Linked DNA regions of Gemmatimonas phototrophica. The protein of the gene in region 1 interacts with the protein of each later gene in a pairwise test. Links are inferred from orthologs where the notes say so. Each region holds a gene or a part of one and is shown on either strand. Other genes may lie near its edges. The genes, in order: GEMMAAP_RS10230 and priA.

Evidence for each region.
Region 2: the proteins of GEMMAAP_RS10230 (region 1) and priA interact in binary tests that used the Escherichia coli proteins (3 or more experiments, as listed by UniProt). The link is inferred for Gemmatimonas phototrophica from one-to-one orthologs.

What each region holds. Positions count from the first base shown.
Region 1 is NZ_CP011454.1:2,406,671-2,409,887, reverse strand. Bases 95-2,998 are described here. They hold GEMMAAP_RS10230 (single-stranded DNA-binding protein), read left to right. Parts: upstream 95-1,243; coding sequence 1,244-1,753; downstream 1,754-2,998. Other genes in these bases: GEMMAAP_RS10225 (LysM peptidoglycan-binding domain-containing protein), read left to right, coding at 1,963-2,998; rimI (ribosomal protein S18-alanine N-acetyltransferase), read left to right, coding at 626-1,135; tsaB (tRNA (adenosine(37)-N6)-threonylcarbamoyltransferase complex dimerization subunit type 1 TsaB), read left to right, coding at 95-614. Also shown: more of tsaB, read left to right, coding at 1-94; more of GEMMAAP_RS10225, read left to right, coding at 2,999-3,217. UniProt on the Escherichia coli protein: Plays an important role in DNA replication, recombination and repair. Binds to ssDNA and to an array of partner proteins to recruit them to their sites of action during DNA metabolism. Acts as a sliding platform that migrates on DNA via reptation.
Region 2 is NZ_CP011454.1:1,300,607-1,303,940, reverse strand. What follows is about bases 314-3,334. They hold priA (replication restart helicase PriA), read right to left. Parts: upstream 2,946-3,334; coding sequence 681-2,945; downstream 314-680. Other genes in these bases: GEMMAAP_RS05455 (dipeptide epimerase), read right to left, coding at 3,156-3,334. In the rest of the region: GEMMAAP_RS20280 (hypothetical protein), read left to right, coding at 1-109.

The DNA.
Region 1 (3,217 bases):
GTGTAGAAGTGGTGCCCATGGGCGTTGGCCGTGAGGACCGCCTGTTCCCGGCCATGCAGCATCTGCTGGCGTCCAACGGGCTGAGCCCTCGAGTACTTCAGGGGGTCGTGTGTGGGGAAGGCCCAGGTAGCTTCACGTCGCTGCGCATTGCGGCGTCATTGGCCAAGGGGCTGGCCCATGGAACGGGCTGTGCCTTGTACGCGGTGCCATCGCTCCTCGTGGCAGCAGCCACCGCATCGCCCTCGTTGGCGCCTGGGCGCTATCTGGTGCACGCCGACGCGCTGCGTGGCGAGCGCTATGTGCTCCCCGTCGAGCGGTCCGCGGAAGGCTCGGTATCCCCGTCAGGTCCTTTGGCGCGCATCCCGGCATCACAACTGGAAGCGGCCGGTACGGCGGCTGGGCGGGTGGCGGTGTGTGCCTCTCCCTTTGGGGACGAGCCCTGTATCGTGGAACCGTCCGTTGGGGATCTGGCCGGAGCGCAGGGCCGCTGGCGCGACGAAGCCGTGTCACTCGAGGGATGGGAGCCCATATATGGGCGGCTGGCTGAGGCGCAGGTGAAGTGGGAGGAGTCGCACGGGAAGCCGTTGCCAGACTCGCCAGTCGTGTCGTCGTAACGACCGCGTCCGTGCCATTGGGGCGAGACGGGGCGTCACCGGGGCTGGCCACGGACGGCCTGACGCTTCGGAACATGGCGTCGGCTGATGTGGAAGCGGTGGCTGCCATCGAGGCGGCTTCCTTCAGCGACGCGTGGCCTCCGTCCGCCTTTACCGACCTGTTGCAGCGCGACTACGCGCGCCTGAGGGTTATTGCCGATCCTCACGGGGAGCTGTTGGGCTACTGCATTCTCCTTCGGGCTGCCGATCAGGGAGAAATTGCCAATATCTGTACGGCCCCCGCGGCGCGTGGGCAGGGAATGGGCGGTCGCTTGCTGGATGACGCTCTCACGTGGGCTGATGCGGGAGGGGTGGTCGAGGTGTTTCTCGAGGTGCGTATCTCGAATACGGCCGCCCGCGCCCTGTATACTGCGAGAGGATTCTCAATGGTTGGCCGCCGCCGTGGCTATTATCAGCATCCGACCGAGGATGCCTTGGTGCTCCGCCGCACGCTTCCCGGAGCGACGGAAAGCTCTGCGTAATTACGGGACAATGGGCGAGTTTCCGGTCACGCATTGTCAGACCGGTTCCTGTATTATCCGGTCGTTCGATACCACATCAGCAGTTCATTCGATTTTCGAGGAGGCATCGTGAGCCGCAGCTTGAACAAGGCCATTCTGATTGGCAACGTCGGGAGTGATCCCGAAATCCGCACCGTAGGAACCGGTGGCCGCGTGGCGACGTTCTCGCTGGCCACGGGCCGGCAGTGGACGGACCAGACGGGCAACAAGCAGGAAAAGACCGAGTGGCACCGCTGCGTGGTGTGGAACAGTGCGCGCGGCAGCGGCCTGGCCGACGTGGTGGAGAAGTACGTCAAGAAGGGCGAAAAGATCTACGTGGAAGGGGAGATCGAATATCGTCAGTGGCAGGACAAAGAGGGGCAGACGCGCTACACCACCGAAATCAAGGTTAAGGAGTTGATGCTCCTGGGCGGGGGCGGTGGGCGTTCCGGCGGCATGGGCGACGACATGGACTCTGCGCCTCGTCGGGCTCCGGCACCGTCGGCGCCCCGCAAGGCGGCCGCTCCAGCGGCAGGCGGCGATGATTTCAATGACTTCCCCGGTGCGCTCGCCGACGAAGACGACGATTTGCCGTTCTGATCTGCAGAAGCAGGTCCCATAACGCCCGGGGATCCGGCGTTATGGAAGTGCCACCAATGAAATGATCCAGGCCAGCGGCGGTGGGATTGGCTCGTTACCCCGTGACGCCGAAGGCGTCTGCGATATGGGGACTTGCATGCGGTGTTGTGCGGGTACCCGCGTCCTGAAATACCGGACGCACAAGACCATCCCTTTGTCGAGGTTTGCCGATGCGCGCTGCCAACCGGGCGCACGCCTCCACCGCCAATCCGCACGGTCAGGCGACCGCCATGCTGGGCCGCCTGGTTGTTGCCGTTCTTGCTACCCTCGCCCTGTTGCTGGTGTGGCGTCCCACGCTGCTCCATGCGCAGGACGCGAAGCCCGCCGCGCAGGAGGCGGCTGCCAAGTCGCACGTGGTGAAGGCCGGCGAGACGCTCTGGAGCCTCGCCGCCCGTTACTACGGTGACGGACACCAGTGGCAGTCCCTGGCACGACGCAACGGTATCCCCATCACGGATGAGCCGCCCCTACGGGTTGGCATGCGGCTTACCGTACCAGCCCGCCCCACCGTTCGTGGAGCGAAGGCTGCCGAGGTCGCTGCCGCCCCAGCGGACAGTACTGTCCCCAAGGCGGCGCTGACAAAGGCTGGGGAAGGCACCCTGCCCAAGCCTGATGAGATCTCCTCCCGGGCACCGGCCGGTTCCTTGGCCGGCCAGACGGCGGGCAAAGGCAACGCAGGCGCGGGGGCGAAGGCCCGTGTGACCGCGCCCGTAACGCCCGCAGCACCGACGGCACCAGCCGCCTCCGAGACCGAAAAGGCAAACTTGACGCCGACGGTTGGGACCATGATGGGCGAACGCACCGTCCTTCGCATTGGACTGGTTGATCAGGATGCCCAAGTGGATTCCCGGAAAGCCAGCGAGGTGGTGACTGTTTTCCACCGCGATCTGCCAGACGCCGCTGAGGCCGAACGGCGCACCCGCGCGGTCTTGCGTCCCAACACACCGGCACCACGTACCGCCGAGTATGAGGCGGCTCCGTTTCTGGTGGGTGAGCAGTCGCTGGTGAATGTGGGGCGCATTCTGGCCCGTGTGGGTTCCCCGCAAACGTCGGGAGAAGCATACCCGCAGCGTGCCATCAAGACGGATCAAGTGGAGCTCGAGCCTCCCCCGAAGGGGAGCTACAAGGTGGGTGACCGCCTCATCACCTTCGTGACCCCAGGCACGTTCGCCAAAGGACAAGTGCTGGTGTACCCGACCGGCGTCATTGAGGTGGTGAAGGCAGACGCCGGGAAGCCAGCCCTCGCGATGGTCCGCCGGCAGACCGGACGGATTGAACAAGGACAACGCCTGTTGGTCGCGAGCGAGTCCAACGCGGAATGGGTCAAGGCCGTGAAGCTCGACGCACCAGACGTGAGCACCACAGTCAGCTGGCTCGACGGGCAGGAAGCCATGCCCACGCTCCAGAGTTTTCTCCTCGTGGGGG
Region 2 (3,334 bases), 1.1 Mb from region 1 along the record:
ACTCGCGCCTGGACCATATGCTATCGCCATCGCCATGCGACTGAAAAATGGACGCGAAGTTTCAAATGCCATTGGCTTCACTCTTGTTCCGAAGGATACGCATAAGTGATATCTGAGAGTGCGTGGTTTGCCATCATCATTCTGAGCCTCCAGCACGTTGGCATCAGCAAGCGCACATCGGCGCAGCCGAGCATGCGAACAGAGGGTAAAGCGGGCGCAGTTACAACGGCTTCTGACGCCGGCCCCTCGGTCCATCGCACGTTCGCGATCGTACGGTTTCCTCCTCCCCATTTCCTGCTCGACAAGCCTGTCCCACCCATCGTCGGCTACTATGGCTGGAAGATCAGCTTTGACGGAGAAACCCTGACGGTTGTGCTTCGGCCGGACAGCGCGATGTCCACCAGCAACCATCAACGGGCCGTCAGCACCAGCACACTTTATTTGTGCGCCACTCCCGCTACTCCGATAATGGAGTGTCAAACCGCACTCTCAGGTCGTGCTCGCCTTACCGCACAGGTCCTTGAGCTCGAAATCAACGAACTTTCTTTCATCAATCGCCTTCGCAACGCTCGACCAAACTGGGCTACGCGTCAGAGCTTTGAGCCGGGCGGCCACTTTCGAGTGGACAGACTCCCCATCAAGTACCGCTAGATGAACGGCTGCCTTGGTTCATCTTTCTCCTACAACAAACTCACCGGATCCCGGTCCACCACGAGCCGGAGCTCGGAATCCTTGGGCACCGGGCAGCGCTCCGCCACATAGCGCGCCACGCGCGTCATGAGCTTGGGCTGTGAGCTCTTGAGCAGAAAGTGCCAGCGCCACCGGTCTTTGATGCGATCAATGGGGCACGGCGCCGGCCCCACGAGCACTAGATCGCGCAGCCCCTGACGCTTCATGAGCTGCGTGACCCACTCGGCGGCCTCCGTAGCCGCCGCCGCCGTGGCCCGCTGATGCACACCGCTCACAATTACGTTGGCAATGTGCACAAAGGGCGGATACGCCGGATGCCGGCGCGCCCCCAACTCCTCACGCACAAATCCCAGAAAGTCGTGCGTGAGCGCGTGCTGCACCGCATGCGCGTGCGGCATGCGTGTTTGCACCACCACGTCACCGCCCTTGGGGCCGCGACCGGCCCGCCCCGCCACCTGACTGAGCAGCTGAAACGTGCGCTCCGACGCACGAAAGTCCGGCAGGTTGAGCCCTGTGTCGGCATCGATGACGCCCACCAGCGTGACGTTGGGAAAGTCGAGCCCCTTGGCAATCATCTGCGTGCCCAGCAGAATGTCCACCTCACCGCGCCCTACCCGGTCGAGAATCTGCGTGTGCGCCCACTTACCGCTGGTGGTGTCCACGTCCATGCGCGCTATGCGCGCCTCGGGGAAGCGTTCGGCCACCAGCTTCTCCACCTGCTGCGTGCCCAGCCCGCGCCGCTGCAGCTTGTCGCTCGCACACTTGGGGCACACCGACGGCATGTCGTGCTGGTACTGGCAGTAGTGGCACACCAGCGCTTCGGGGACGCGATGATACGTAAGCGAGATGCTGCAGTGCGGACACACCTGCACATCCCCGCAGGCATGACACTGTACGTAGGCCGCAAAACCCCGCCGGTTGAGCAGCAACAGGCTCTGCTCGGCTCTATGCAACCGTGATTCAATGGCCGCCAGCAACGTGGGGCTGAAGACACTCAGCATGGGGTCGAACGGTGCATGCGGATTGCGCGCAGCGACCGCTTCTTTGGTGACCACGCGCATGTCCACCACCTGCACTGGCGGCAGCTGCGCTCCCCCCGCGCGGTCGGGGAGCGACAAGCGAATGGCCTGGCCGCGATCGGCCCGCTCCCAGCTTTCGAGACTTGGGGTAGCGCTGCCCAGCACCACCAGCGCCCCTTCGGCGCGGGCCCGCACAATGGCCGCCTCGCGCGCATGATAACGCGGGGTTTCCGACTGCTTGTAGCTGCTCTCGTGCTCTTCGTCTACAATCACCACGCCCACGCCCTCAAGCGGCGCAAAGAGCGCTGACCGCGCGCCTACGGCAATGCGACGCTCGCCGCGCCGCAGCGACTGCCACGCATCCAGCCGCTCGCCGTCACTGAGACCCGAATGCAACACCGCTACCGCGTCACCAAAGGCGCCACGAAAACGATCGACGGTTTGCGAGGTGAGCGCAATTTCGGGCACCAGCACAATGGCCGATCGTCCGGGCGTGCGCAGTACTTCGCGCAGCACCTCGATGTACACGAGTGTCTTGCCGCTGCCGGTAATGCCGTGCAGCAGAAACACCTGCCCTGGCTCACCACGCAGAATGGCGTCAATGACGTCGCGCTGCGCCGCCGACGGATTTGGCGGCGGCGCTACACCCGCACGCTCCGCGAACGGATCGCGCTGCATGACCTCGTCGCGCACCTCCACCAGCCCACGCTTGGCCATGGCCGTGAAGACACCGGCCGAACAGTTGGCCTGTACCCGCAGCGCTTCCAGCGGCGCCACCCCGCCCTGCGCTTCCAGCAGCTCAAATACCGCCCGCTGCTGCTTGGCCCGCGCAAAGGTTTGTTCGCGCTGCAGCAGCGAGGGCAGCTCGGTCACGATGCGCACGACCCGCTGCGTTTTCCCCGCTGGCGCCGGCGTATTGGCCTGCGTGAGCGGCGTGGGCAGCATGCTGCGCAACGTGAGCCCCAACGGCGCCGCGTACCAATCGCTGATCCAGCGTGCCGTATGCAACAGCGCCTCCGGCAACGACGGCACACTATCTACCACCGCCTTGATGGGCTTGAGGATCACCCCCTCGGGTGGCTCCGCCTCTCCCAGACAAATGCCGATGTCCGCCCGGTTGCGAAACGGCACCAGCACCCGCGACCCCGGCGCAATGGGCCACGCCACGCCCTCGGGCACGCTGTAGGTAAACGTGCGGAACAAGGGCACAGGCAGAGATACTTCGATACAACGCATCTGGGAAAGCTAAGGGATCGCGTCAGCGCACCGTCACCGCAGTTTAACGGCGTTACAGCGTTATGGGTTATGGGTTATCAGGTTACCGAGTTAACGCGGTAACCGCAGTACCCGCAGTTACTCGGTAACCCGATAACTCATAACCCATGACGCCGTTACAGCAGTTCCGCTGTTACTCGGTGACCTGATAACCCGTAACCCATAACGCCGTTACTGCCGTAAGGTGACGCCCAGTCCTGCGGTATCTCCCAGCACCACTCGCCCGTCCGGGATGCCTGGTCCTTCAAACGGATCATCGGAAAGCAACGCCGCTCCGTCCAGGTCTGCGTCGTCGAGCAGCGGTGAAAAGTGCGCGGCGGCGGCAATGCCGAGGGTGGTTTCCACCATGC